One region of the Salinicola sp. MH3R3-1 genome, then DNA from elsewhere that is predicted to be linked to it. Evidence: riboswitches for the same ligand, from Rfam matches in the RefSeq annotation. Region 1 holds a riboswitch; the other holds the start of a gene.

What was found. Region 1 has a riboswitch for thiamine pyrophosphate ahead of thiC (phosphomethylpyrimidine synthase ThiC). Riboswitches for the same ligand answer to the same signal wherever they lie in the genome.
Region 2: linked by a shared signal. The riboswitch ahead of BTW08_RS09730 (ABC transporter ATP-binding protein) and the one ahead of thiC (phosphomethylpyrimidine synthase ThiC) in region 1 are both predicted to bind thiamine pyrophosphate.

What each region holds. Positions count from the first base shown of each region.
Region 1 is NZ_MSDP01000038.1:8,147-22,805, reverse strand. It holds gene BTW08_RS17310 (dicarboxylate/amino acid:cation symporter) at 1-467, opposite strand, end outside; gene thiC (phosphomethylpyrimidine synthase ThiC) at 678-2,579, opposite strand; TPP riboswitch at 2,696-2,825, opposite strand; gene BTW08_RS17300 (LysR substrate-binding domain-containing protein) at 2,929-3,819, opposite strand; gene BTW08_RS17295 (MFS transporter) at 3,998-5,269, shown strand; gene BTW08_RS17290 (VOC family protein) at 5,376-5,801, opposite strand; gene BTW08_RS17285 (LysR family transcriptional regulator) at 5,944-6,834, shown strand; gene BTW08_RS17280 (pirin family protein) at 6,922-7,788, shown strand; gene BTW08_RS17275 (lipid A biosynthesis acyltransferase) at 7,839-8,762, opposite strand; gene BTW08_RS17270 (DUF4870 domain-containing protein) at 8,803-9,180, opposite strand; gene BTW08_RS17265 (TatD family hydrolase) at 9,321-10,241, opposite strand; gene BTW08_RS17260 (EboA domain-containing protein) at 10,243-11,109, opposite strand; gene BTW08_RS17255 (nucleotide pyrophosphatase/phosphodiesterase family protein) at 11,412-12,851, shown strand; gene BTW08_RS17250 (UbiA family prenyltransferase) at 12,994-13,914, opposite strand; gene eboE (metabolite traffic protein EboE) at 13,923-14,659, opposite strand, start outside.
Region 2 is NZ_MSDP01000015.1:63,085-77,743, reverse strand. It holds gene BTW08_RS09755 (7-cyano-7-deazaguanine/7-aminomethyl-7-deazaguanine transporter) at 1-635, shown strand, start outside; gene BTW08_RS09750 (alpha/beta fold hydrolase) at 725-1,510, shown strand; gene BTW08_RS09745 (GIY-YIG nuclease family protein) at 1,562-2,485, opposite strand; gene BTW08_RS09740 (ABC transporter substrate-binding protein) at 2,506-3,549, opposite strand; gene BTW08_RS09735 (ABC transporter permease) at 3,665-4,441, opposite strand; gene BTW08_RS09730 (ABC transporter ATP-binding protein) at 4,434-5,177, opposite strand; TPP riboswitch at 5,213-5,363, opposite strand; gene BTW08_RS09725 (hypothetical protein) at 5,433-6,299, shown strand; gene BTW08_RS09720 (potassium/proton antiporter) at 6,392-8,101, shown strand; gene BTW08_RS09715 (hypothetical protein) at 8,173-8,388, opposite strand; gene BTW08_RS09710 (hypothetical protein) at 8,543-8,845, opposite strand; gene BTW08_RS09705 (DUF1654 domain-containing protein) at 9,008-9,250, opposite strand; gene BTW08_RS09700 (hypothetical protein) at 9,397-9,648, opposite strand; tRNA gene BTW08_RS09690 (tRNA-Ser) at 10,889-10,979, opposite strand; gene BTW08_RS09685 (Bax inhibitor-1/YccA family protein) at 11,144-11,815, shown strand; gene tusD (sulfurtransferase complex subunit TusD) at 11,937-12,329, shown strand; gene tusC (sulfurtransferase complex subunit TusC) at 12,326-12,712, shown strand; gene tusB (sulfurtransferase complex subunit TusB) at 12,729-13,019, shown strand; gene BTW08_RS09665 (TusE/DsrC/DsvC family sulfur relay protein) at 13,019-13,369, shown strand; gene BTW08_RS09660 (ACP phosphodiesterase) at 13,396-13,944, shown strand; gene glp (gephyrin-like molybdotransferase Glp) at 14,023-14,659, opposite strand, start outside.

The sequences.
Region 1 (14,659 bases):
GCGAAGACGATGATCTGCAGGATATTGCCCTCGATCATCGCTTGAAGAGGATTCGACGGCACCAGCCCGACAACGATGTCCACCAGCGACGGCGCTTCACTGGTCTGCTGCGCCGCACTCATCGAGGCGTCCGCGCCGACGCCCGGCTGAAAGATCGTGGCCGCGACCAGGCCGATGACGATTGCGAAGGCGGTGGTGACCAAATAGAGCCCGATCGTGCGAGCACCGACACGGCCCATTTTCTGCGGATCGCGCATGCCGGTGATGCCGACGACCAGCGTCGAAAACACCAGCGGCACGATCAGCATCTTGATGCCGTTGATGAAGATATCGCCGAGCGGTTTGAACACGCTGGCCTGCTCGCCCATCAGCGCGCCCGCCAGAATCCCTAACGCCAGGCCCGCGATGATTTTTTGCCACAAGGGAATACGGCGCCATAGATTCGGCCGGGAGGGGGTTGCAGTCATGCGTGACTCCTTGTGCAGGCGAAATTGCCGGGGGCAAAAGCGCGCATTTTACGCATCCCCGGGCCTTTTGCGATCCGCCCATTCGAAAACGGGATGGCATATAACTTGATTGCGACCAAAGTCTTAGTGCGGCAGTCCGACAGTCAAACCTTCGTCGACGCTCGGAAGACGCGGGCCTGCTTGCACAAGCGGTATATGCCACCGGCGGTATCAGATTTCCCGGTAGAGCTCACCGCCTTCCTTTTTGAAGCGCTCCGCCTGCTCCTGCAGACCGGCCTCCCGCTGGTCTCCGTCGATATGGGTGGCGTCGCCGCCGAAGCGCTCGCGGACTTCCTGAGTGATCTTCATCGAGCAGAACTTCGGTCCGCACATCGAGCAGAAATGCGCCACCTTGGCCGAGTCCTTGGGTAGCGTCTCGTCGTGATAGGCGCGAGCGGTATCGGGATCGAGGCCAAGATTGAACTGGTCCTCCCAGCGAAATTCGAAGCGTGCCTTGGACAGCGCGTTGTCGCGACGCTGGGCGCCGGGGTGCCCCTTGGCCAGGTCGGCAGCGTGAGCCGCGATCTTGTAGGTGATGATGCCGGTCTTGACGTCATCCTTGTTGGGCAGCCCCAGATGTTCCTTGGGCGTGACATAGCAGAGCATGGCGCAGCCGTACCAGCCGATCTGCGCCGCACCGATGCCGGAAGTGATGTGGTCGTAACCAGGTGCGATATCGGTGGTCAGCGGGCCGAGCGTATAGAAGGGCGCTTCATCGCAGCACTGGAGTTGCTTCTCCATGTTCTCCTTGATCAGTTGCATCGGCACATGGCCGGGGCCTTCGATCATTACCTGCACGTCGTGTCGCCAGGCGATCCGGGTCAACTCGCCCAGCGTTTCGAGCTCGGCGAACTGCGCTTCGTCGTTGGCATCGGCGATGGATCCGGGGCGCAGACCGTCACCCAGCGAGAACGAGACGTCGTAGGCCTTCATGATCTCGCAGATGTCCTCGAAATGGGTGTAGAGGAAGCTCTCTTTGTGGTGATACAGGCACCATTTGGCCATGATCGAGCCGCCCCGGGAGACGATGCCGGTGACGCGCCTGGCCGTCATCGGCACGTGGTGCAGGCGGACGCCGGCGTGAATGGTGAAGTAATCCACCCCCTGTTCCGCCTGCTCGATCAGGGTGTCGCGGAAGATTTCCCAGCTCAGGTTTTCGGCCACGCCGTCGACCTTCTCCAGCGCCTGGTAGATCGGCACCGTGCCGATCGGTACCGGCGAGTTGCGGATGATCCACTCCCGCGTCTCGTGAATGTTCTGGCCGGTGGAGAGATCCATGATGGTGTCTGCGCCCCAGCGGATGCCCCAGGTCATCTTGTCGACCTCTTCCTCGATCGAGGAGGTCACGGCCGAATTGCCGAGGTTGCCGTTGATCTTCACCAGAAAGTTGCGCCCGATGATCATCGGCTCGCTCTCGGGATGATTGATATTGGCTGGGATGATCGCCCGCCCGCGAGCCACCTCGTCACGCACGAACTCCGGCGTGATCTCGTCGGGTAGATTGGCGCCGAAAGACTCGCCCGGATGCTGATGCGCCAGCATGGGGTCTTCCGGTCCGGCGCTCGCTGCGCGGCGGCGCTGATTCTCTCGGATGGCGATGAACTCCATCTCCGGCGTGATAATGCCCCGGCGGGCGTAGTGCAGTTGGGTGACGTTGGCGCCCCGTCCCTCTTTTGTCATGCGGGCACGACGGGGCTTGCGCTGAAGCTGAAATCGCAGCGTCGATAGACGTAGATCCTCGGCACGAACGCGACCATAGCTGGAGCTGGGACCAGCGAGCCATTCGGTATCGCCGCGCTCGTCGATCCAGGCACGGCGCAGCTCGGGCAGACCGCGACGAATGTCGATCTCGGCTGCTGGATCGGTGTAGGAGCCGGAGGTGTCGTAGACGGCCAATGGCGCGTTGGTCTCGAGACCCTGCTTCGTCTGGGTCGGCGAGAGGGCGATCTCACGCATGGGTACGCGGATGTCTTGCCTTGAGCCGGTGATGTAGATCTTCTGCGAGGCGGGCAGCGGGGCGATGGCGGCGCTGTCGACGCGAGCGGTTTCGGATAGGAACTGAGGTGATTTCATGTTCGGTCGTGCTCCGTGGCATGACTTGCCCGGCGTATTGGCCAAGGCTATCGGGTCAGGCCGGCGCACAGCGCAGGAGGGGGGGAGAACGAATCGACGGAACGCTACCCGGGATGTGAGATTCTCCGCTTGATCCCTACGCCGGTACTAGCCGGATCAGGTTCGTCGGGATCCGTCGTGGCGCTGTGAATTGGCTTCAGCGCAGGACGATCTCAGCCGGTTCCACCGGCACCCCGTCAAGCTGGCGATATCGTTCATCGCCGTGAGCAGTCTGTGACGAGGGGGGAACGAGGTCAAGCCGAGTGTATGAAGGCGCCGGGTGCGATTGCGATGGCGAGAATGAAATGTGTCATGGGTCGCCGGGGCGCTGGACCAGATCGATGAACGATCGGGCCTGCGGGATCAGATGGTGACGAGCGTGGGTGAGCCACACTTCGGAAACCGCGTCGGCATCGCTCAGCGGGCGGTAGCGGACGTTATCGATCCGGATATGCCGGAAGGAAGCGGGCAGGATCGACACGCCCATGCCGCTGGCGACGAGGCTGATGATGGTGTTCGGGCCGCCGACTTCCTGAACCAGACGAGGGCTTAGCCCGCGTGTGGCGAACAGGGCATTGAACTGATCGAGCAGGCCGGTCCCGGCGGCGGGCGAGAAGTAGACGAACGGGTGGGTTGCCAATTCGTCGAGCGTCAACGGCAGCGCGCTGCCGCCGAGCGGGCCCTGTTCATTGACCACGGCCATCAGCGGCTCGCGAATCCAGGTGAAGGCGTCGAGGCCGTCCGGCAGGGTGGCCGGGCGCATGATACCGATATCCAGGTCGCCCTGTAGCAGCGGCCCGATTTGGCGCTGGCTATTGAATTCGTGCATGCGCAATTCGACGTCGGGATAGCGCTGGCGATAGCGCATCAGTGTGCGCGGCAGCGTCGAGCTCAAAGGCACGGAAGTGGTAAAGCCGATACGTAACTGGCCGGCCTCGCCTCGACCGAGCCGGGAAACCAGCCGCGTGGCGCGTTCGGTGCGTGCCAGAATATCCCGGGCCTCGTCGAGAAACACTTGCCCAGCTTCGGTCAGCTCGACGCGGCGATTGGTCCGAGTCAGCAGACGCGTGCCTAGTTCGCGCTCCAGCGCCTGGATCTGCTGGCTCAACGGTGGCTGCGAGATGCCCAGCCGCTGGGCGGCGCGGCTAAAGTGAAGCTCTTCGGCCACAGCGACGAAATAGCGTAGATATCGTAGTTCCATGGGAAACTCGCAGTTCCTTTGAGTCGTAAAACCTCTCAAAAGCATCGAATAATATATTAGAAAGCTTAATGGCGGCGGCGTAACCTACCAAGGTCTAAAGCAAATCTCTAAACCCCTGATGCCCCCGAAGCACCTTCATCCCCGGTCGGCTTCGGTCATCGATATCGGGAGAACCGGGTTGTCTCGCCACTCCTCATCCGAGATCTACCGCGCCACGCAGGCCAATCATCATCAGTTGGAACGCGAAGCGGAAACCGTCGAAAGCGGCTTCATTGAACGCGGCCAGCGGGGCTACCGGCCGACCATGCTGGCGCTGTTCCTCGGCGCCTTTTCGACCTTCGTGCTGCTCTATTGCGTTCAACCGTTGCTGCCGATTCTGTCGAATGCATTTGGCATCGATGCCGCGACCAGCAGCCTGTCGCTGTCGGTCGCGACCGGTATGCTGGCGATCGGGCTGTTGATCACCGGGCCGATCTCGGACGCGGTGGGGCGCAAGTCGGTCATGACGGTCGCGTTGCTGGCGGCGTCCATCTGCACGCTGCTGGCGGCGGTGATGCCCAACTGGACCGGCATTCTGATCATGCGGGCCCTGGCGGGGCTGTCGCTCTCCGGGCTGTGCGCGGTGGCGATGACCTATCTCAACGAGGAGATTCATCCGCGCTACGTGGGCCTGTCGATGGGGCTCTACATCAGCGGCAACTCGATCGGCGGCATGAGCGGGCGCCTGATCAGCGGGGTGATGGTGGACTGGGTGCCTTGGCGCGTCACTTTGGCGATCATCGGCATCGTGGCGCTGATCGCGGCGCTGCTGTTCATGCGTTGGCTGCCGCCCTCGAGGCACTTCACGCCACGTCCGCTGAACTGGCGCAGCGTGCTGTCCGGATTCACCGTTCACTTCAAGGACCGGGGGCTGCCCTGGCTATTCCTCGAAGCTTTCCTGCTGATGGGGGGCTTCGTCACACTCTACAACTATATCGCCTACCGTCTGCTGTCCGAGCCCTATCAGGTGAGCCAGGCTCTAGTGGGCCTGCTGTCGATCGTCTATCTCTCGGGCACCTACAGCTCGGCCTGGGCGGGGTCGCTGGCGGATCGGTTAGGGCGTCGGCGAATATTCTGGATGTTCATCGCGATGATGCTGGCAGGTCTGGCGATAACGCTGTTCGAGCCGATCAGTCTGATCCTGATCGGCATGCTGGTCTTCACTTTCGGCTTTTTCGCCGCGCACTCGCTGGCCAGCGGCTGGGTCGGCCAGCGCGCCCGGCAGGCCAAGGGACAGGCGTCTTCGCTCTATCTGTTCAGCTATTATCTCGGCTCCAGTGTGGCCGGCACGCTAGGTGGCGCGTTCTGGTTCTGGGGCGGCTGGAACGGGGTCTCGCTATTTATCGCGGTGCTATTGCTGGTGGCGCTGGCCATCGGCGTCGTGCATCTGAGGCGGCTGGAACCGGCCTGACGCCCGACATCCTCCGGCGATGCTTCAAACGACGTTCTGGGAACGACAAGGCCGCTGATCTGAGTCGTTCAGGATCGGCGGCCTTGTTCGGTTGGCTGACGGGATGTTACTTGGCGAATAGCTGACCCATATCCTTGAACGCCTTGAACTCCAGGGCGTTACCGCACGGATCCAGCAGGAACATTGTCGCCTGCTCGCCCGGCTGGCCCTGGAAGCGTACGTACGGTTCGATCACAAACTGGGTGCCAAAGCCTTTGAGGCGTTCGGCCAGCGCTTCCCACTCCGGCCAACTCAGCACGATACCGAAGTGCGGCACCGGCACATCGTGGCCGTCGACCGGATTGGTATGGGCGGATTGCTGCGACGGCGTCTGCGGGTGCTCATGAATCACCAATTGATGACCGTAGAAGTCGAAATCGACCCACTGTTCGCTGGAGCGGCCTTCGCTCAGGCCGAACGTTTCGCCGTAGAACTTGCGGGCGGCAGGCAGGTCGTGAACCGGAATGGCGAGGTGGAAAGGGGATAGCGCCATGGAAGAGCTCCTTAGGTCTTGGATGAAACGGATCGTGGCAATTTCAGTGGTTGTATTCTGATGGCGAATAAATTTGATGAAAAGCGCATAATATTGCTGTCTGCTATCAAATTATCTGGATTCACGGCGCCGTTTTCTTGCCATGTTCAAAGAGCTAAAGACCTTTCTCGCCGTCGTGCGTTACGGCACGTTTTCCGCCGCTGGCAATGCCGTCGGGCTGACCCAGTCCGCGGTCAGTGCGCAGATCCGCAAGCTCGAGGCCGATATCGGCGAACCGCTGTTCGAACGTACCGGACGTGCCGTCCGGCTCAACGCGGCCGGTCGTCGGCTATTGCCGCAGGCCAACGAGATGCTGACGCTTGCCGAGCGGATCCGTCATTCCGGGGTGGACGGTTTGAGCGGCGAATGGCATCTCGGCGCGATCGCCAGCCTGCAGAGCGGGGCATTGCCCGAGGTTCTGCAGACGCTGACCCGCGATGCGCCAGGGGTGATGACTCGTGTAGTGCCCGGTGTCTCGTTGGCGCTGCTCGACCAGGTCGACAAGGGTGATCTGGACATGGCGTTGATCGTCCGGCCGCCGTTCGCGTTGCCTCCCGACCTCTATTCCCGAGTCATTGCTCGCGAGCCGTTCGTGCTGATCGCACCGCCCGATGTCGAGGGCGGGACAGTGGAATCGCTGCTCGAAAGCCATCCGCTGGTGCTCTACGACCGCGGCTCTTTCGGGGGGCGCCAGGTGGTGCGTTTTCTCGAACGGCGACGGTTGCGGCCGGAAATCCGGCTGGAGCTCGACGAGATCGACGCTATCGCGCGAATGGTGGAGTGCGGTCTTGGCGTCGCGCTGATTCCGCTTACCGGATTGTGGCGCCGCCAGCAGCCGTTGCCGGTGCGGGTGATCTCGCTGGAAGAGCAGCGCTTTCATCGTGAATTGATCATGGTGTCCCGGCTCTCGCCGGACCAGTCGCCGCTGGTGGCGTTGATCGAAGAAGCGCTGCTGAAGACGCAAAAGCATTCGCCCCCTTCCATGAATCGATGATTCGATGCAATGAAGCGGTGAAGATCATTCGCTTTTTTCGCGCTTGGCGTGCTCTAGACTGCAATCAAACGAGTCGAGGAAACCTTTATGTCTGCATTCACACCACGCCGTATCATCGCCCAGCACCCGGCCATTCGCGACGACATCGGCGATCTGACGACTCGCCGGCCGTTACCGGGTCCCAGGCTCGATCAGCTCGACCCCTTCCTGTTTCTCAACCATCACGGGCCGCAGGTCTATCCGGCCAATAACGGCGGGCTGCCGTTCGGGCCTCATCCGCACCGGGGGTTCGAGACCGTGACCTTCATTCTCGAAGGTTCGCTGGCGCACGCCGATAGTGCCGATCACCAGAGCGTGATTCGTGCCGGTGGCGTGCAGTGGATGACGGCGGGCAGTGGCATCGTGCATGCCGAAATTTCGCCGCCCGAGTTTCTGCGTGACGGCGGCCCGCTGGAGATTCTGCAGCTATGGATCAATCTGCCGGCCAGCCTGAAGATGACTGAACCGCGCTACATCGGGCTGCAGCGAGATTCGATTCCGGCCATTGCGCTGGACGGTGGTGGAGAGCTTTGTCTGATCGCCGGTGAGCACGGCGCATCGACAGGCCCCATCGAGACCCTGACCGATGTCTTCATGTCGACGCTGTCGCTTCCCGCCGGCGCGAGTCATCGGCTGACGGCGCCGAGTGGCCGCCAGGTCTTTCTTTACGTCGTCGATGGCGAGGTGACGGTGGGCGGCGAACCGGTCAAGCCGCAGCATCTGGTCGAACTGGATCGTGGCGGCGATAACGTCGAAATCGAAGCCACCACCGACGCTCGACTGCTGTTCGGCCACGCTGATGCGATCGAGGAACCGGTGGTGTCGCACGGTCCATTCGTGATGAATACTCGTGACGAGATCGCCACGGCGATCGACGATTACCAGGCAGGACGTTTCGGCGGTCTGGCGCAGTAACGCGGTTGTTTCGATAACGCGGGTCTTTCCATGCCCCGATCTCTCGAGGATCAGCGCTTGCTGTACAGGCGCTGTTCGCGATACCCGGGAACTTTCTGCTGCTCCAGCTCGGTCTTCTTCCAGCGCTTGTATTCCCACTGATACTGAGCCGGGTCGAGGGCGATGGCGGCTTCGACGCAGGCATTGACGCCTGCGGCCGATGTCACCTCGTCGCTGTCGTAGACGCGGTCGTCGGCGGCGAGAAAATGGATCGCGAAGCCGCGGCCTTCAGGCAGGCGCCTGGCGACACCGGTGACCACACGAGCCTGGGTACGCGCTACCAGCTTGGGCAGCAGCGTGGCGGTATAGGCGGGGCGGCCGAAGAAGCCGGCGAAGACGCCGCTGCCCCAGTCGGGCTCCTGGTCCGGCAGGATCCCCACCGCCTCGGCACGCTTGAGCGCCTTGAGCAGGGCGGCGACGCCCCGCGGGTTGGTCGGCACCAGTTCCGCGCCCATCCGTTCGCGACCATGACGGATGACAGGGTCGAGGTCGGCAATTTTGGGCGGTTCGTACATCGCGGTGAACGGGAAGTGGCTGGATAGCCAGAAATTGAGCATTTCCCAGTTGCCGAAATGCGGCGCCAGCACGATCACACCGCGATTGTCGGCGCGCGCATTGTCGAGTAGCTCGCGGCCGTGGACCTCGACGACCGACGCTTCGACGCGCTTCGGCCTGGCAATCCAGGCGAACCCGAGCTCCAGCATGGTGGCGGCGGAATGGCGCAGGCTGGTCTTGATCCGGTCGCGGCGCTTTTCGCTGGACTCATTAGGATAAGCAACCTCCAGATTGCGTCGAGTGACGTGACGTTCGCGTCGGGAAACGGCATACAGCACGTGGCTGGCCAGACCAGCCAGTGACCAGATCGTTTTCAAACGCCAATGCGACAGCAGGCGCCAGAGCAGATGGATGGCGCGAGCTTGCAGACTTTCGATCATGCGTTTCTCTTCTTCATTGCGCGTCGACTTGGCGGGCCGGTTACCATAGCCAGCTCTCGACCTTGTCAGGTGCGCGGTGTTCCTGCAATGCCTTGAACCCGATCACGCAACGCACGATCAGCCACACGGCCTGCAGTGCCATGAGCACGAATCCGATCAGCACGAAGGCCAGTATCCAACTGATGCAGGCGTAGAGCAGGCCGATCCAGAAAGTACGAATATGGTAGCGATAGTGCTCGTCCAGCCAGCGTGGACCGTTACCCCGATAGACATAGGCAATGATCACGCCAATCACCGGGGTGATGCCGGTGATGAAGACGCCGAGCAACAACGCGTAGACGATCATGGCCAGCGTGGTGTCCGGTCGCCTCGCTGCGGTATTGGATTCTGCGACGACGTTATCGATCGGCGAAGGCATGAGATTCCTCTCGTCGGCGTGCGGTAGTTGTCCGCATTTTGCCGTCGAGAGGCGTCGGTTGCCACTCCGCTGAAATTATCGATAAGAGATAGCGGTAGGAAATGCCGGTGACTGATGACGAATAGGAGGGAACGCGGGCGTCATTCGATGAGCAGATTGTCTCGGCGCCTTGCGGGAGTTGCCTCGACAAGAGGATCGCGGCCGCCACGCAGAATCGAGTTGCCTTCGAATAGCGTGCGCTGGTCGATGGGGGCCGGATCGAGCCAGTCGGCGGCGTGCATCTGACCGCTCTTGCCATAGACCGTGAGTGCGTTTTCATAGGTGACCCGACGCACCACGGATTCGGCGATGCCGGATTCGAGCGCCAGCTGCGCCGTCTTGGGGACGCCAAGGCAGTCGGAAATTCCCCAATCGCAGGCGCTGTCGACGATGATGCGGTCCCCGCCGTACTGCTTGAGCAGTTCGACCATGCGCGCATTGCCCATCTTGGTCGAGGGATAGATCGAGAAGCCGGCCCAGTAACCCCGATCCAGTGTCTCGCGTACCGTCTCTTCATTGTTGTGATCGATCACGACCCAGGAGGGATCGAGCCCCATCTCCTCGCACACGTCCATCGAGCGCGAAGTGCCACGCTTCTTGTCGCGATGAGGGGTATGCACCATGACCGGCAGCTCGAGCTCCTTGGCCAGGGCCAGTTGGGCCCGAAAATACTTGTCCTCCAGCGGTGTCTGCTCGTCGTAGCCGATCTCGCCGATGGCGACCACGCCTTCCTTCATGGCGAAGCGTGGCAGCCACTCCATCACGCCCTCGGCCAGTGCTTCGTTGTTGGCTTCCTTGGAATTGAGGCCGATGGTGCAGTAGTGGCGAATGCCGAACTGGCCGGCGCGGAAGCGCTCCCAGCCGACCAGCGAAGACAGGTAGTCGACATAAGTGCCGACGAAGGTACGCGGCTGGCCGACCCAGAAGGCCGGTTCGACCAGCGCCACAATGCCGGCGGCGGCCATGGCCTCGTAGTCGTCGGTGGTACGGGACACCATGTGGGCATGGGGATCGATGAACATCTCAGGCGGCCTCTAGCAAAGTCAGGTTGTCCCAATTGATGCGGCCCTCGGCCACCAGTGCGGTGGTGGCGGGTGTCGTCAGCAACAGGGTTCGAGCGGAAGGGGTGTCGGCAGCGATCAACGCGAGAGTCGCCGCGCCACGTTCGTCGGGTGTTCCCGCCAGTGCGCGCTCAAGGGCTTCGTAAGCCGAGACGCTCTCCGCGAACGGGCCGATGCAGCGCCACAGTTCAGGGCTCACCTGGCGTCCGGCGGCCCAGCGCTCCTGGGCGTAATCGAGCAGAATTCTCGCCAGCTCGACGTTGGCACGTTCGTCCAGGCCGACGATGGGACCCAATCGACTGCCGATGAACAGCGCCTTGAGCACCATGTGGTTCCAGCGGTGCTCGTCGAAGTGGTCGCGCGGGTAAGGGTTGCGGTGAACGATGGACTCGAACACGGCCCGCATGTTGGAGCGCAACCCCTCACCCACCTCGAAACTCAGCAACTGCGGTTGAGGGTAGAGCGCCAGGCCGCGATACAGCGTGACCAGTTCGCGGGCATCGGCGGTTCTGACCAGATCCTGAAACGTGGCCGGGAACGGTCGCGAGCCCTGGAAGATAAGCAAGGCCGCGATACGGGCCGCGCCATCGAGACTCCAGCCCGAGGGGTTCCAACCGGGGTAGGCCTGATTCGCCAGCGCCAGATCAGTCGGTGACAGGATCAGATCCTGCTTGCCGAGACGACGGGGCGCGAGACCCAGAAACAGGTGCAGATCACGTTCGTTAGCGCTCTCGCCGAGTCGGGCGTATTGCGTCTTCAGCCAGTCGGCTTGTTCAGGTGTCTGGCGACAGACCCACTCGCGCAGCAGCGCCAAGGATGTAACGGGCATGTAAAAATTCCGGCCTGATATTCGATGGCACTACTCTATCGGCTGTTGAAAACAATCCCCAAGCTCAATTATCTGGCTAATTAAAGCGCCATTTCTGAACGATAAATTGGTTTTTAATAGGAAGGTTTTTAATCCCTTTTCATCCTGATTCAGTCAGATTTTTAGTCATGATTTCGTATAATGGAGTGAAAAAGTGAATGCCGGTTGTCTGGCTTCTGCCTGGCTGATATGCAGTCTTTACATATCGTTTCGATAGGTTCGTGACGATGGTAATCAGATGACTGAATCGGCAGACAGGTACCATGCACAATACCCTGGTAATTCTCGTGGTGGGGCTGACGCCCCAACTGGTCGGTGAACATACACCGGCCTTGAAACGCCTGGCCGAGCGGGGCGGGTTGCGACCGCTCGATACCGTAACGCCTGCGGTGACCTGTAGTGTTCAGGCAACGCTCGCGACCGGTTTGTCCCCCGGCGAGCACGGTGCGGTGGCCAATGGCTGGTATTTCAAGGATCTCGCCGAGGTCTGGTTCTGGCGCCAATCCAATCGCCTGGTCGCCGGTGAAAAGATCTGGGAAGCCGGCAAACGGAAGAATCCCGACTTTACCTGCGCCAAACTGTTCTGGTGGTACAACATGTACTCGACGGCAGACTGGAGCGCGACTCCTCGGCCCATGTACCCTGCAGACGGTCGCAAGTTGCCTGATCATTACACCTCTCCGCCTGCACTGCATGACGAACTCGACGAACGATTGGGAACGTTTCCGCTATTCAGCTTCTGGGGGCCGATGGCCGACATCTCCTCTAGCCGCTGGATCAGCGATGCCACGCGCCATGTCATGGAAACCCGCGACCCGACACTGACGCTGACTTACCTGCCGCATCTCGACTACAACCTCCAGCGTCTGGGGCCGGATCTTTCCCACCCTGAATTGCAGCGTGACCTCAGAGACGTCGATGCGTTGTGCGGCGAGCTGATCGACGCGGCCGACCGGGAAGGGCGGCGGGTCATCGTGGTGTCCGAATATGGCATCACCCCGGTGCGCGATGCCGTGCATATCAATCGTGCCCTGCGCGAAGCGGGTCTGGTCGCCGTACGTCGGGAGGAGCATGGGCGCGAACAGCTCGATGCCGGGGCGTCGCGGGCGTTTGCGGTCGCCGACCACCAGGTGGCACACGTCTATGTCCGCGATCCCGCAGAAATTCCCAAAGTCAGGGCGCTGCTCGAAGGGCTCGAAGGTGTGGAGGCCGTCTGGGGAGACAGCGAGAAGCGTGAACAGGGGCTCGATCATCCCAACTCGGGCGATCTGGTGGCGATTGCCGAATCCGACCGCTGGTTCAGCTACTACTACTGGCTGGATGATGCCTTGGCGCCGGACTATGCGCGTACCGTCGATATCCACCGCAAGCCGGGGTACGACCCGGTGGAGTTGTTCTTCGATCCTGCGCTGAAGTCGCCCAAACTGTCGGCGGGCTGGCGTCTCGCCAAGCGCAAGCTGGGCATGCGCCAGCTGCTGGATGTCATTTCGCTCAAGGACACCACGCTGGTCAAGGGCGCCCACGGGCGGGTGACAGACGACCCAGACATGGGGCCGCTGGTGATCTCGTCCGAAGCGGATCTGCTGCCTCAGGGCGCGCTCAAGGCCGGCGATTTCAAGGCGCTGGTGTTGACACATGTATTCGGGGAAGAGAATGGCGGCACGTCGCCGCGGGAGACCGCTGCCGATATTGCCAGCGCCTGAGGCGGTCGCGCTTCAGCGTCGAGTCATGGCTTAGGAAAGATATCGAGAAACGCAGGAAAGCCGGAGCGGCACCTTCACGATGCCGCCCCGGCTTTTTGTGTTTCAGAGGTTGTCGTCGATCAAATGCTACCTCTCCCAGTGTTCAAGTGCCGGAAGTCACTCGCTGCAGCGCTAACGTCGCGGCGAATGCCAGCACGCCCAGCAGAGCCATTCCATCCGCGCCCATGGCCGCCATCAGCGTGGCGTCATAGAGCGAGATGGCGGCGATCAGACCCACGACGGCACGGGGCACGTCTCCCGGCGCGCGGCGAACCAGCCACATCAGGCAGCGTGCTCCCCAGGCCAGATAGCCCAGCCACAGCGCCAGGGCGAGCAGCGAAGGTTCAGGGCCGGTCAGCATGGTCGCCAGCATCAGGACGACGGGTACGGCCAATACGCCGAGGGGCCAGGCGGCACCCAGCCGGTCGTAGGCCTCCTGACGAGCGGCATAGGTCAGGCCGACTACATGACAGGCGAGACCGAGCGCGCCCCAGATGACCATGTCGTTGAGCGTGCTGGTGAAAGCCAGAGCGGCCGTCAGGTAGGTCAGCAGGCGGCATGCCCCCATCAGTACCGGGCTCCAGCCGATCCGCTTGTGCCACCAGTCGTAGCTCAGGATCGCAGCGACCAGTGCAAGCCCCATCACCCCGGCGGAGAGATCGCTCAGAAACAGCAGCAGGCTACCCAGTGCGAGCATCCCGGCCCCCAGCAGCGTGACGATCAAACGATCGATGTCGCCCCGCGGGATAGGCCGATCGGCGCGCTCACGCGCGTCGATCTCGGCATCGCAAGCGTCATTGAGGTACATCCCGCCGAGGTAAAACAGCGTCAAAGCCAGAAGCAGAGCGAGAGCCGAGGGGGAGTGCCATAGAGCGCCCGCCCCGGCGCCGGCCAACACGATGCCGGCCAGCGCGTTGCTCCAGACCGTTGGCAGGTTGGAAACCCGGCCCAGCTCCAGCCAGACCTTGGAGTTGAGCCCGGGTACCCTTGAACTCCGTAGCGTGGAAGACTCTGGTTCTGACATCGGCACGCTCAGGTCAGCTGCTGTTTGACCCAGGTCAGCTCTCGCGCCACCGCCGTCTCCACGCTCTCGGTGCGTAGGTTCTCCGGTAATACCTGCCATGTGTAGGTCTCCACTTCCAGATGCTGGGAAATCGGCTGCCGACGATGCAGAGCGAGAATCTCGGCGAGAAACGACTGCGTGGTCTCGAACGGCGCAATGGCGTCCACGAAGATCGGCACGTGAAAGTGCACTCGCCACTCCTCGCCATCGGTGCGGGCGTCGTCAGCCAACGCTTCGGGGAGGTCCGCATACCGCACCAGCCCGTCATCTGCGTCGACAACGACCTGGTGCAGATAGGTGCGTTCGCAGAATGGCGCCAGCGCTTCGCGTTTGTCGGCATCGAATTGCGGAATCCGCAGCGCCGCGCTCAGTTGCAGCTTGTGGATGGGAATGCCTGCCGTGCGCAGGGCTTCGATGCTGGTGGTCGGATCTTCGAACTCGACTGCGGCGTGACAGACGTCGTAGCAGACGCCGAGGTGGCGTGGCAGCGCCTGCTTCGCCTCGTCGAGCGACAAGCCACTGAGTTCGCTCAGGCGAACTGCGGCGGCGTCGGAATAGAGCCAGTCGCGGAAGAAGGCAACGGTTTCCTCGATGGTTTCCAGGAAGCAGTGGGGCTCGGGCTCCAGTGCAATCGCGATGGTCACCTGGGTCTTCTGGGCGAGCTCGACACAGTGAGCCGCCGCCTTGAGCAGATTGTCCGCCATCT
Region 2 (14,659 bases), on a different contig from region 1:
TGGTCAGTTTTCACGTGCTGGTGATCACCGCCAGTAACTATCTGGTTCAGCTACCCTTTACGCTCTGGGGTTTACATACCACCTGGGGTGCTTTCAGTTTCCCCTTCATCTTTCTGGCCACCGATCTGACGGTCAGGCTATTCGGCAAGTCATCGGCGCGGCGCATCATCGCCAGCGTGATGTTGCCAGCGTTGCTGGTTTCCTATGGCGTATCGGTGCTGTTCCAGCAGGGCCGCTTCCAGGGCTTCGAGGCGTTGGCGCAGTGGAATCTGTTTGTCGGCCGGATTGCGCTGGCCAGTTTCATGGCCTATGTGCTTGGTCAGCTGCTCGACATTCACGTCTTCGATCGGATGCGCCGTCTTCGCGCCTGGTGGGTCGCGCCGACGTTCTCCACCATCCTGGGGAATCTGGCGGATACCTTCGCCTTCTTTGCGATCGCTTTCTGGCAGGGCCCGGATCCCTTCATGCGGCAGCACTGGGTCGAAATCGCCTGGTTCGACTACGCCGTCAAACTAACGATCAGCCTGGTTTTCTTCCTGCCGTTATATGGCGTGCTGCTGGCCTATCTGGGGCGGCGTCTGCTGACGCAGCGCGACCAGTTGAATCTGCCGGGCATATCACGCCAGCGGAGTTGAGGGTGTCGTGACACGACGGATCGGCGTTGCGGCGCAGGCTTTGTTATTCTGCTCCAACGGTGTTAGGCAGATTATCAGGAGAGACGACGTTGCAACTTCATTGTATCGATACCGGTGAGCCGGAGAACGCCCGGACCGCGCTTCCGCTAGTCGTGCTGCACGGCCTGTTCGGCAGCGCCGACAACTGGCGTTCCCATATCAAACAGTGGCAGAGCGAGCGTCGCGTGATCGCGGTCGATCTACGCAATCATGGTCGCTCGCCGCATGTCGACGGCATGCGCTATGCGTCGATGGCGGCCGATGTGATCGCGCTGCTGGATACGCTCGAGATCGACAGGATCGACCTGTTGGGCCATTCGATGGGCGGCAAGGTCGCGATGACGCTGGCACGCCTGCATCCGGCGCGGGTGGCTCACCTGGTCGTCGCCGATATCGCCCCGGTGGTCTATGCCCATGGTCACGACGACATTTTCACCGCCATGCGTCGGGTCGAGGCGGCCGAGCCGGCCTCCCGGCGCGATGCCGGCAGGCTGATGGAAGAGGCGATAGCCAGTGCGCCCACGCGGCAGTTTCTGGCCACCAATCTGGTGAGCGACGACGACGGCGTGATGCGCTGGCGCGTAGGGCTCGACGAAATCAGTGCCGGCTACGAAGATATCGTCGCCGCCCCCGATGGGGACGCACCCTTCGAAGGGCCGACACTGTTGATCCGTGGTGGCGCGTCGCCCTACGTGCGAGACGATTATCGCGACGCGGTCGAGGCGGTTCTGCCCGGCGCAGAGTGGCAGACGCTGGACGGCGCCGGCCACTGGTTGCACGCCGAACAGCCGGAAGCCTTTCGCGAAGCGGTGAATCGCTTCATCGACGCGCCGTAGCTCGTCATATCAGTCGATCACGCGTCGTATCACTCGATCTCGCATCGGGTATCAGTCGATCTCGCCATCGATCGGGATGGCCTCGATCGCCGGGCTCGGCGCGGCAATGAAGCGATTGAGAATGCGGTAGGTATCGATGTCGAAGCCGCGAGTATCGGGCAGCACGTCGAGCTCCTCGAGCCGGGCGACACTGCCTTGATAGTGCCAGTGATCGACGATATGCAGCCCGGCCTCGCCATAGCGATTGGTTTCACGGAAGGCGACCCGGCCGGGCCAGGGCCAGTTCTCGATGCGCAGCCGCTCCATGGCGTCACGCGCTCGCGAGGCGTGGTCGTCAAGGGTCTCCCCACCGCAGCAGGCGCCACGGCAGCGCCCGATCTGATAGCCGAAGCAGCGCCCGCTGCCCGCTTCGAGCCCCAGCACCCGCAGGCAGAGCGATTCCTCGGTGGCGATGTCGCGTAATGTCATCTGCGCATCGCGGCGATTGCGGAACAGGCCGTAGAACTGAGTTCGTGCCGTCACCACCCACTGGCCGTCGGTCAGCGCCGGCCGGGCATCGCCCTCGGGCCAGTTCCAGCTCACCATGCGGACGCGTTTGCGCAACTGGCGGTTGTAGAGCGGCACCCAGCGTTTGATCAAGTCGGCCTCGAGCAGTTGCGCGCCGAGATCGCCGCTGGTCCGAAGCCAGGCGATACGTTGGGTCTGGTCGATCATCTGGGCATGCCGCCGGCTGGCCGGCTGCTGGACATGACTGCGGATGCGGCTGCGGATATCGACACTCTTGCCGACATAGAGCGGTAAATCGTTGAGACCGAAAAAGACGTAGACACCCGGCCGGGCGGGAAGCGCGGCCAGGTCGTCGAGCGAGACGCTGGGCAGCGTCTCGACCGGATCCTGCTGCGGGTCGTAGCGCCAGGCTTCGGGGCGCGACGGTTCGGGGCGCGAGGAATCGCCGTCGGTTGAATTCGAACTCATGTCATCCACCGGAATGCGTGTCACTGGGAGGCGTTGAGATCCACCGCGAGACGAGAAACCGGACTCTGCGCCTTGATCTGCCCTCGCTCGAGCAGGAAGGCTTCGAAGTCGCGATAGCGTTTGGTATCGAGCGCCGAGGGACGCAGCGCGAAGCGCGGCAGGGTGGCTTTCCACGCCGCGGCGTTCAGCGGCGTATCCAGCGACGGATCATAGCCGATGAAGCTCTGCCAGGCGTCGTCAGGATGGTTGATGATCCAGGAGGTCGCCTCGCCGATAGCATCCATGAAGCGTCGATCGGCGTCGCGATGCTGATCGAGCGTGTCGCGATTGGCGACGAAGATCAGCTCGTCGTAGTCGGGGATCCCCTGCTCCTCGATATAGAACGCCTTGCCTTCGACGCCTTCCTGTTTCATCTGCGCCAGCTCGAAATTGCGGAACGCGCCGGTCACTGCATCCACTTTCTCGCTGATCAGGGCAGGTGTCAGCGAGAAGTTGACGTTGACCATCTCGACATCCTTCAGGCTCAGGCCGTTGTGCTCGAGCATCGCCGCAAGCAGCACTTCCTCGACGCCGCCCACCGAGTAGCCGATCTTCTTGCCCGCAAGCTGGGAGATATCGTCGATTCCGCTGTCCGCGCGCACCAGCAGCGCGTTCAACGGCGTCGCGATCAGCGTACCGACCCGGACGACGGGTAGCCCCTGGTCGACCTGCAGATGCAGCTGAGGTTGATAGCTGACCGCAAGGTCGATACGTCCGGCTGCGACCAGCTTGGGCGGAACGCTGGGGTCGGCGGGAGACTGGATATCGACGTCCAGCCCGCGTTTCTCGAACAGTCCGCGCTGCTTGGCAATGATGATCGGGGCGTGGACCGGATTGACGTACCAGTCGAGCATCACGCTCAAAGGGATCATCTGCGGTGGCGCCAGGTCGTCGTCATTGTCCTGCGCCAGTGCCGGCGAGGCTGATGCCAGCCCAAACAATGCCAGGCCGACCAGAGTCAGACCGAACAGTCCCAGGTTCATGGCCAGCCTGCGGTACCAAGGCGTCGAGCGTGAAGTCATCATTCCGGATTCCCTCGTTGGGTCGAATGGATGGTCTTAGGTGTTCGTCTTGGGTGATGCGTTCAGGCGAAGGCCTGAAGGCAAGGCACTGTCGTCTGCGCCAGATGTCATATCGGCTTCAGTCATCGGTCGTTATCCGGTCCTGCTGCCACGGCATCGCCAGTCTCAATGCGGCATCGACGCCGAAGTAGAGCAGCACGGCGAACGCGACCAGCACGACCAGGGCGGCAAACATCAGATCGATCTGCAGCCGGGCATTGGCGTTCAGCATCAGGTAGCCAAGCCCCTGACTCGAGCCCACCCATTCGCCGATCACGGCGCCGATCGGCGCGGCGCTGGCTGCCATTCGCAGTCCGGAGGCCAGCGACGGCAATGCGGCCGGCAGCTGAACCTTCAACAGCCGCTGACGCCGGCTCAACCCGAACGTCCGGGCCAGATCCAGCCACCCCTGGGGCGTCTGGCGCAGGCCATCGTAGCCGGTCGAGGCCACCGGAAAGTAGATGATGACCATGGCCATCAGGATCTTGGGGCCGATGCCATAGCCGAGCCACAGCATCAGGATCGGCGCCAGCGCGAACAGCGGAATGGCCTGACTGATCAGCAGTAGTGGCAGCAGCGTTCGGCGTAGCGCCCGGAATCGAGCCAGTGCCAATGCGGTGGCCAGCCCCAGCAGGATGCCGCCGATCAGTCCGGCCACGATCTCGATGGCGGTGATGCCGGCGTGATGGGCCAGCAGTCCGCGCTGCTCGATCAGGGCGCGGCCGACGGCCATCGGCGAGGGCAGAATATAGCGGGGCACGCCGGTCAGCGTCAGAATGAGCTGCCACACCGCGACGAGCACGACGAGCGCCAGCAGCGGGCGCATCCAGCGATCCCAGCCGCGACGGTCAGTCATGATCGGACTCCCGCAGCTGGGTTACCAGTTCGGCCTGACGACGCTGCAGTTCGCTGTCGTCGAGCGGGCGAGGGCGAGAGCCTTCGGGCACCCCAATCGATACCAGCCGAGCCGGCTCTCCCTTGAGGATCAGAATCCGATCGGCCAACCGCAACGCTTCCAGCGGATCGTGAGTGACCATGATCACGGTGCGATTGGCCAGCAGCCGACTGGCGAGTTCGTGAAGTTCCAGCCGCGTGATGGCATCCACCGCAGAGAAGGGCTCGTCCATCAGCACCACGCTGGCGTTCTCGAACAGGGTGCGGGCGAGGGCGACGCGTTGACGTTGCCCGCCGGAGAGTTCGTCGGGCCACTGCTCGGCCTTGTCGGCAAGACCGACCTGTTCCAACAGCTGCCCGGCGCGCTGGCGATCAGCGGAGGTAGGACGCCCTCGCCAATGGGCGCTGAGCATCACGTTGCCTGCCACGCGCTGCCAGGGCACGAGCAGATCCTGTTGCGCCATCCAGGCCAGCCGACCCGTCAGCGGCGAACCGTCGCTGGTTTCGAGATCGATGTGATGGTTGTCAGGCAGTTTCAGGCTGGCGATCATGCGCAGTAACGAGCTCTTGCCGCTGCCGCTACGGCCGAGCAGGCAGGTCCAGCTGCTTGCATCGAAGCAGGCCTGAAGGTCGTGAAACAGCGGGCGATCACCGAAGGTCAGCGAAGCCTGCCGGACGAGGAGTCCGGGTGGTGGCATGACAACTCCCGTTGAGGGGAACCGGAAGAAGACATGCGAGAACTGCTGGCATTTCCTCCGCCGGTACTAGCCGGTTCAGGTTCCAGGGTTGTGCATGGCTGTTTACAATCGCGTTCTCGATGGCTCGATCGCGCCTGCAGCCAATTTCACTCTCAGCCCGCGTGACGGGCACCCCTATCCAGTGCCCCGAATTGTACGCCGACCAGCGCCGCCTGCCCACCGGCGATGGCAGCGCTCCTGCAAGGATGATGTTCATTGACGGCATTCGACGACTCGCCCCACGCCTCCCCCGAACTGACGCGACGGGTATCGGTATTGACCGGCAAGTCACTGACGCCGCTGGCGCTTCGCTGGCCGGACAGCGCCAACTGGCTGTGGCGCAGTGAGGAGCTGTCGCCACAACTTTTCAAGCTGGCGAGAAGGTCGCCGACGACCGACCCGTTCTGGCGAGGTCTTCAGCGGCTGTTCGGGTTTGACCGCTGGCAGTCTGCGGAAGCCTTGACCCAACTACCGGGCATGCTGCCGCCGCGACTCCCGCTGGCTCCGCTGCCGATGACCTATCTGGGGCGATTGCAGGGCGCACCGCTCTGGAGCCTGCCCTGGCGGCGGGCCGAACCGCCGCCAATGGGCGTGGCGCTGGCGCAGCATCTGGGCCATCAGCTGGGAATCCTGCATCATGAGGGGCTGCCGGGGTTCGGCCATCCCGCGGGCGACGTGTCGCCGCTATCGCGTTGGCCGGAACGGGCCGGGCGCTTCCTCGAACATCATCCCCAGCGTGACTGGGTGGGTGAGGCGCCGATCTTTCCGGTGCCCACGCGGGCCGTCTGGTCGCTGCCCGACCTGCGTAGCGATCAGTTCCTGGCGGGGGCGACGGACTGGCTCTGGAGTGACTGGGAAGCCCTGGTGTGGGCGCCGCTGGAATTCGATCTGTGTCTGCTCGAACTGATTCTCGCCACCGCGGGCCAGCGTGACGCGTTCGTCACCGCGTATCGCCGCTATCAGCCCCTGCCCGCGCTCGGCGCGTATCGTGCCGGTATGCGGGCGTTGGCGCTGGCGTTATCGCTGCATGGCGAAGACGGAAAAAACTGGGTATACGCTCACCCTCAATGGCTAAAAGATTAAATTCACAGCACTTTTCAGCGCCGCAAGCTTTCGCGGACGTGGCATACTGTGGCTTGAATCTTGCCCTTTCAACCTGACCAACGGGCTCAGTCTTGGACTCGATCAATAGCCTTTTTCTCGTCTGCGGGGCACTGATAGCCCTCAGCATCCTGGCCAGTCGCGTTTCGTCGCGAATCGGCGTACCGCTGCTCGTCATCTTTCTGGGTCTCGGCATGCTCGCCGGGGAGGAGGGTGTGCTCGGCCTGCAGTTCGACGATTATTCCCAGGCGTTTCTGATCGGCCATCTCGCGTTGGCGATGATCCTGCTCGATGGCGGCCTTCGCACACGGTTCAGGACGTTTCGCGTGGGCCTCAAGCCCGCGCTCTCGCTGGCGACCATCGGTGTCTTCCTGACCAGCGGCATTGTCGGCCTGCTGGCGATGTGGTTACTCGATCTGAGCCTGGTCGAAGGTTTGCTGGTGGGCGCGATCGTCGGCTCGACCGATGCCGCGGCGGTGTTCTCGATGCTCAAGGGTCAGGGCGTCAATCTCAACGAGCGGGTAGGGGCGACGCTCGAGATCGAGTCCGGCACCAACGATCCGATGGCGATCTTCCTGACCATCACGCTGGCCGAGCTGTTGACGGGAGCCGTCGGTGGGGTCTGGGATACGCTGATGCACTTCATTCTCCAGTTCGGCCTGGGTCTCGCGGTCGGACTGGGTGGGGGCTGGGTGTCGGCCAAACTGCTGCGCTGGCTGGACCTGGCGCCGGGTCTCTATTCTCTGTTGGCCCTGGCCCTGGGATTCTGCATTTTCGGCGCGACCAGTGCCGCCGGTGGCAGCGGGTTCCTGGCCATCTACCTGACGGGCCTGATGATCGGCAACCAGCCGGGCCGCCATCTCAACCATATTCTGCCGGTGCATGACGGGCTGGCGTGGCTCAGCCAGATCGGTCTGTTCCTGGTGCTGGGGTTGCTGGTGACGCCGTCCGAGATGATCGACTACGCCATCCCCAGCGCGATTCTGGCAGTGGCGTTGATCGTGCTGGCGCGTCCCGTCGCGGTGATGGTCTCGCTGCTGCCGTTCTTCAATTTTCGTTGGCGCGAACTCTTTTTCATCTCCTGGGTCGGGCTTCGCGGCGCGGTACCCATCGTGCTGGCGATCTTCCCCGTCATCAGCGGTGTCGAAAACGCCTCGCTCTATTTCAACGTGGCGTTCTTCGTCGTGTTGATTTCGCTTCTGCTTCAGGGGTCGACGCTGGCACGCGTCGCGGTCTGGATGCGCGTCGTGCTGCCGGAGAGCACCACACCGGATCGGCGAGGGCAGTTGGGCGTATTGCCCGAAAACGACTACGAGATGTTCATCTACAAGGTCGAGAACGAATCGCTCGATGACGTGCCGATTCGCCTATTGCGTCTACCGTCAGGCACGTTGATCTCCGCGATTTTCCGCCAGCACGCGATGCTGCACCCCAAGGGGAGTACTCGCCTTCGTCTGCGCGACGTCATCTGTCTGATCGGGCGAACCGGTGATCTGCCCTCCCTCAACCGCCTGTTCAATGGCGAAGCCAAACTCAAGCGAGAGCGTGCTTTCTTCGGCACGTTCACGCTGGATGGCGAGGCACTGATGCAGGAAGTGGCCAACGCCTACGGCTTGACCTTGAGCCCTGGCGAGCAGGAGATGACGCTTGGGGAGTTCGTGGCGCTTCGCGTCGGAGGCCATCCCGTGGTCGGGGATGACGTCGATTGGCACGGATTTCACTGGGTCGTCAACGAAATGGAAGGCAATCGCGTGACCCGGGTCGGCTTGCGTCTCTACCACTGAGCCGAGAGTGAAGACAGCGAAGAGGTGCTGGGCTCAATTTAGCGGCAGCCCAGGAAAAGGCCCGAGGCGTACTACTCGACTTCAGCCTCGTCGGTGGGGTTGTCCAGTCGCTTGCCGGTCTCGCGGGATGTCATCCGGTTCATGCTGTCGGCACGTTTCTGAGCCTGGGAGACATCGGCAAAATGTCCGAGGCTGCCACCGGTATCGCCATCATAGACCTCGTAGCAAACCTCGGCCGGATTACCCGGTTTGTGAGTCTTTCTGATCTCGACAAACGGTTCTGACATGATGGAATCCTCCTGAAAAGGGGTCGGCTATCAGGTTAGCCGAGTGGCCCGTGTTGTACAGCGGCGCGGCGGTTGTCGCCAAGGCGATGATTCGCCGACGGTACTGTCACTTAATGTCACTTGATGAACAGCTCCATGAATGACGCATGACCGCTCAATCTGGATCCAGATCCCACTGCAAACCGAATTGAAGGCCGTTGATGGCCTCGTCGATGAGGCCGTTGTTGCGGCCGCCATTGCTATCGTCCGCTTGCTCTCTCGCCACCTGCGTCTGAGGATCCGGCCACCCACGCCTGGCCATGCATAGCTGATACTCGGGTTCACCGCTGATCTGATGTGTCTGACGCTCGCAGGTATTACTGTCCTGCAGGAAATTCGTGGCCGTCAGCCGCGGCTTAGCCGACACACAGCCTGCCAGAAGAAGGGGAGCGATGAGAAAAATTAACGCGCGGTACATTGGCTACATCACTGAAGACTAGGTTCAGGGTAGCACCGTTCATGCCCGCATCCGCATCGTCAATCAAAAAAAGCCTAGATCCACCCGCCATTTACGATATCCGACAAGACCGGTGCGTGAAAAAAATGCCTTGTGGCCGCACGAGTGACCCCACGGATGGCTTCACGAAGCGAGGCCCGAAGTAGACGAGCACCAGTTGAGCAGGATGTCGTGACGAGTGATGTGTATGACATGAATTCTGTCGCTGTCATCGAACTGCTCGACGAGCCGTTCCCATACATTCACGGGCTCGCCTTCGCCTCGACTGATCGTCACCTGATGGCGACGATTGGCGTGCGCCACCGAGATAAGCTTTTCCACACGGCGTCTGAGTCTGGCTTCAGGCGTTGGAAAGGAAATGACCATCGAAGGCTCCGCAATGACTGTTTATCCATACAGTATCTAGCAGAATAGACCCGAAAACAATCTCGATGCCGAAATGATGCCGGCACGGCGCGACGGCTGGCCCAGCTTGCCGCCGTCAGGCTCGAAAGCGGCATCGCTCGAGAGAATTACTGTGGATGACTCTCCATGTAAGACTCGAGCGCAGACATGGTGGTCTGCATATCGTCACAGAAAGACTGGGACGGCTCGAAGTCAGCGCCGCTAGCCAGCTTCTTCATCTCTTCATCGTGATTGGAAACCTGACCATTCTCCCGCAGGCCCCGCGCCATGCTGGTCAGATCCTGCTGGGTCTGCTGCGGATTGTCGCTGCTGGAAATGTAGTCATCGATCTGTTGCGTCTGCTCGCTGACATGCTTCATCAGGCTATCCGAGGTGCATTCGAGATCGTCTGCGAGCGCCTGAGTCGAAGCGAATACAGCGCCGATCACAGCGGCATAAGCAATATTTCTTATGTAATTCAATGGAGTATCCATTTTTAAAGCGTTGGCTATCCACTATGACAGCTTTGGCTTCTGGAGCCTAGGCCGTGAAGGAGCCCCAGCGATAGAAGCAATAGCCACACCGACTTTGAGATCTACGTCGCTCGGCGATAACTACCAATATGCGGGAGTCGCATCGATTGAGCAGCGTGAAGACCAATAATCCGACGCGAAAAAAAGCTACCCGCCGGAAAAGCTTGGCTGGTCTTGATTGGCTTGTGGCGCTATAGAAAATGCATTGGGCTGCCCACGGCAGAGGCGCTGCCTCGGCTACAATGGAAAGTTGTAGGCGATGCTGACCCACATGGCGGAACGGGCTCGAGCGTCGAGCTCTTTATATTTTCGGCTCAGGTAACGCAGGAGCGCTCGAGTCGGGTGTGGCGATGAAGTCCTCCCAGATTCGATGTGTACGTTCCTTCGTCAAATCGACGTAGCAGCGCCTTGCGGCTGAATCCCTCAGGCTACCTGTGCCATAGGAGTCGTAAACGTGCCTGCAATAGGTGCTGACGTACTCTTTCCAAGCAGCGCTCTCCTCAGAAAGATCTATTTTTTTGACTCCGTCGGGAAACTGCTCATGGCCTTGATCGAGTGACGCCTGAGCTACCTTCAGATAACGATGTAGTTCTTCGTCGACCTCTTTCGCGACACTTGTCAGGCATTCGTTCATATCGGCCGTTGAGGTTCCACTGGTGCATGGCCATCCATCATTATCTGCTTGGGCGACGGAGCAAGACATCAACGACAACAGCAGACAGCTCGTCGAGAAGCAAAGCGGGAAGTGAGTAGGGCGAGTCATTGTAGTTTTCCTTGAACGGGATTCGCTTAGATTGATATAGAGTGCCGGGCTCGGAAAGCGCTATTTCGCCACCCGTGCTGCCTGACCGAAGTACGGCTTGTCTTCGACGACGGGCTCAAAGTCTCGGTTGCGAAGCTCGGTCGCGACGATGCTCTATATTACTGAAATGCAGGATTTCTCAGTCTGAGCCAGCTTGCAAGCCGCGAGAGATACTGGCGAATACGCGTGGGTCGAGGATCGGGAGGAAGAAGAGGGCGGTTTGACAGGCTCAGAAAGGAAAAAGCCCCGCAGCACAGATGCTTACGAGGCTTCCCAGATGTAGCGTGGCGGCGGGACAGGGATTCGAACCCTGGGTAGGCTATTAACCTACGCCGGTTTTCAAGACCGGTGCATTCAACCGCTCTGCCATCCCTCCGGCTTACGGCGTGGAATACTACCAGCTGATCCGAATACGTCAACAGGTTCTTTAGCTTTCAACAACTTATTTCGCCTCGAGCCGGTCGTATAACGCTTGTCAGGGGAACTTTGCAAGGGCATTGTGGTCCATGGGTGAGTTTCAACAGAACTGAGGGGACTACAATGGATTTTCGAACGTCGCACGACATCACAGATCGTCGATCGAGCGCGGTCAGCACCAATAAGGTGTTGCGTAACACCTACATGTTGCTGGCCATGACGCTGCTATTCTCTGCCGTGACCGCCGGCGCCGCCATGGCAATGGGCGTCACGCAGCTCAACATTTTCGTATTCTTCATCGGGGCTTACGGCCTGATGTTCCTGGTTCACAAGACTGCTAACTCCGGCGCGGGCATCGCAGCGATATTTGCCTTCACCGGGTTCATGGGTTTCACGTTGGGGCCGATCATCGACCTCTATCTGTCGATTCCCAACGGCGCACAGCTGGTGATGACGGCGCTGGGCATGACGGCCGCGACGTTCCTGGGCCTGTCTGCCGTTGCGCTGATCACGCGCAAGGACTTCAGCTTCCTGGGCAACTTTATGATGGCAGGCGCCATCGTGCTGGTACTGGCCATGGTCGCGGCAATGGTCTTCAACATCCCCGGCCTGGCTCTGGCGGTATCAGCCGGTTTCGTGTTGTTCTCGTCAGCGGCGATCCTGTACCAGACCAGCGAGATCGTGAACCGTGCGGGTGAGACGAACTACATTCTGGCGACCGTCACGCTCTACGTGTCGATCTACAATCTGTTCCTCAGCCTGCTGTCGATTCTCGGCGTCATGTCTCGCGACTAGCGATCATGGTGTGACATAGGCTGTCTCGGGGCCCCACTACGGTGGGGCCCCGTCGTTTGATACCATGTCATCGGTTCGACCTTCTATGACCGATCGGATGAACGGGAGCCGCGGTGTCATGCTGAATTACGCGTTGCTGGTCCATGGCGCGCCCTATAGCCACCAGGCGGCGCTGTCGGCGTTGCGTTTTGCGGATACCGTCGTCACGAGCGGGCACCGGCTGGCAAGCGTGTTTTTCTACCACGACGGTGTGCACAATGCCTCGGCATTGATGTCGCCGCCGCAGGACGAAGTCCATCTGGCCGAGGGCTGGCAGCGGCTGCACCAGAATTATGGTACCCAGCTGCTGGTCTGCATTGCAGCTGGTCTGCGGCGTGGCCTGTTGAGTGCCGACGAAGCCAGCCGTCATGGTCTGGCCGCGCACAATGTCGAAGCGCCGTTCGAACTGACCGGCATTGGCCAACTGGTCGATGCCATGCTCAACAACGATCGACTGATCACGTTTGCCCCATGACGAGTGTTCACGTTTCCGACATCGAGCCGCAGGACGTATTGATCGTGCTGCGTCATCCGCCCCACGGCAGCCATTGGCTACGCGAAGGGATCGACGTGGCGCTGGTCGCTGCGGCGTTCGGCCAGCGTGTGGGTCTGCTGTTTCAGGGCGATGGCGTCTATGCGCTGCTGGAAGGTCAGCAGAGCGGCGCGCTGGGCCAGAAGGGTACCCATCCACAGCTGGCGATGCTGGAGATGTACGATATCGATTCGTTATGGGTCAGCGCAGCGGCGCTCTCGGAACGCGGCCTGTCGGTAGACGAGTTGATGTTGCCGGTGAAGCCCCTGGGCGCCGAAGCGGTGGCCGAACTGATGCAGGTCCAACCCCATACACTGATTTTCTGAGTCCGGAACGCATCCCATGCTGCTGCATCTGCTTAACCGATCTCCGCAGTCGACGGCCGTCTATCGAGACCTGGGCGAGGCTTTCGGCGTGAATGATCAGCTACTCTTGATCGAAGATGCCTGCTACGCAGCGCTGCCCGCTGCCAGCGGCGTGCTCGCGGCATTCGGGGGGCGGATTTCGGTACTCGAGGAAGATCTGGTATCTCGCGGCCTGGCGGGGCGAGTGAGCCCGGACATTACCGTGGTGGATATGAAAGGGTTCCTGGCCTTGACGGAAACCCATGAACGCTGTGTGAGCTGGTTCTGATGGCAAAGACGACGGCAAGAACCTTGATGGTGGAAGGCCAGCCCATCGCGCTGGACCCGGAGGGCTATCTGGTATCGCTCGACGACTGGTCGGAGCGCGTTGCCGAAGCATTGGCGGCGGAAGACGGTCGAGAGCTGACTTCCGAGCATTGGGAAGTGATCGAGGTGTTGCGTGACTTCTACCAACGCTTCGAGGCGGCACCAGCCATGCGCCCGCTGGTCAAGGCGGTGAAGCAGTCGCTGGGCGCGGAGAAGGGCAGCTCGATCTATCTGATGAAACTCTTTCCCGAAAGCCCGGCCAAGGTCGGCGCTCGGTTGGCCGGTCTGCCCAAGCCGACCAACTGTCTCTAGTTCGTGATCTTCCTGGAATTCCGACGATGAATTTTCTCGCTCACGCCTGGCTCTCCCGCCACGGCAGCGATGACTTTCTCTACGGCAATCTGATTGCCGATGGTGTCAAAGGGGCGCATCTCGAATCCTGGCCGACGGCAGTGGCTGCCGGCATCCGCCACCACCGCCGGGTCGATGCCGGCATCGATCATCACGCCGAAGTTCTGCAGTTGTTGCAGATGGCGCCGAAAGCGCAGCGGCGTTATACCGGTATCGCGCTGGATCTGGTATGGGATCATTTTCTGGCTAGCCGCCACCCGGATGCAGCGCTGGTCGAACGCTGCTATCGGGTACTGGGCGAGCGCGAAGCGCCTGCGCGTCTGGCAGGGATGGTGCCGGCGATGATCGAGGGTGATTGGTTGCAGCGCTACGCGGACTTCGACTTCACCTGCCGCGCCATCGCCGGTATCGGCCAGCGCTTGCGTGGCCCCAATCAGCTCGCGGCGCTGACGCCCTGGTTGCGTGACGAGTACGCCAATCTCGAAGCCGCCTTCGTCACGCTATGGCCGGAGATGCAGCACCGCTTCAGCGAATGACGCGATGCCGACGCCGCCTGCAGTCCGCAGGGATCGTCATCTGGCTTTCATTATCCACGCTTCGTCATCCAGGCTCCGTCACCGGAGCCACAGACAGTCGACGCGGTCGCCGGGGCGGATATGGCTGTCGGCCGGAATCACCGCGAACGCATTGGTCGCGGCGCAGGAAGTCAGTACCGCCGAGCTCTGTTCGGGATAGACGCTTGCGACGATACGCTCGCCGTGGAATTCGAGATTGGCGCGCATGTAATGGCGCCGCCCCTGGGTAAGGGCTTCGAACTGCGCTTCAGCGCTAACCACCGGAAGCGACTCCCTGTCACGACAACCCTGGAGCCGCCCAAGCAGCGGCCGGAGATAAAGCCAGGCGCCGACGTAACTCGATACCGGATTGCCGGGCAGGCCCACCAGCCGCGCGTTGCCGATCGTTCCCAGCGCCAGCGGCTTGCCCGGGCGCATTGCCAGACGCCACAGCGAGAGTTCGCCGAGCTGCTCGAGCGCCGGCTTGACGTGATCCTCCTCGCCGACACTGACCCCGCCCGTGGTCACGATGACATCGGCCTGGGCCGAGGCTTCCCGCAGTCGCGCCAGCGTGGTGTCGAAATCGTCCGCCACCTTGACCTGGCTGACCAGGTCACCGCCGAAGTGGCGGATCAGCGTGGCCAGCATCGGGCCATTGCTGTTGTAGATCTGGCCGCGAGCCAGCGCCTGCCCGGGT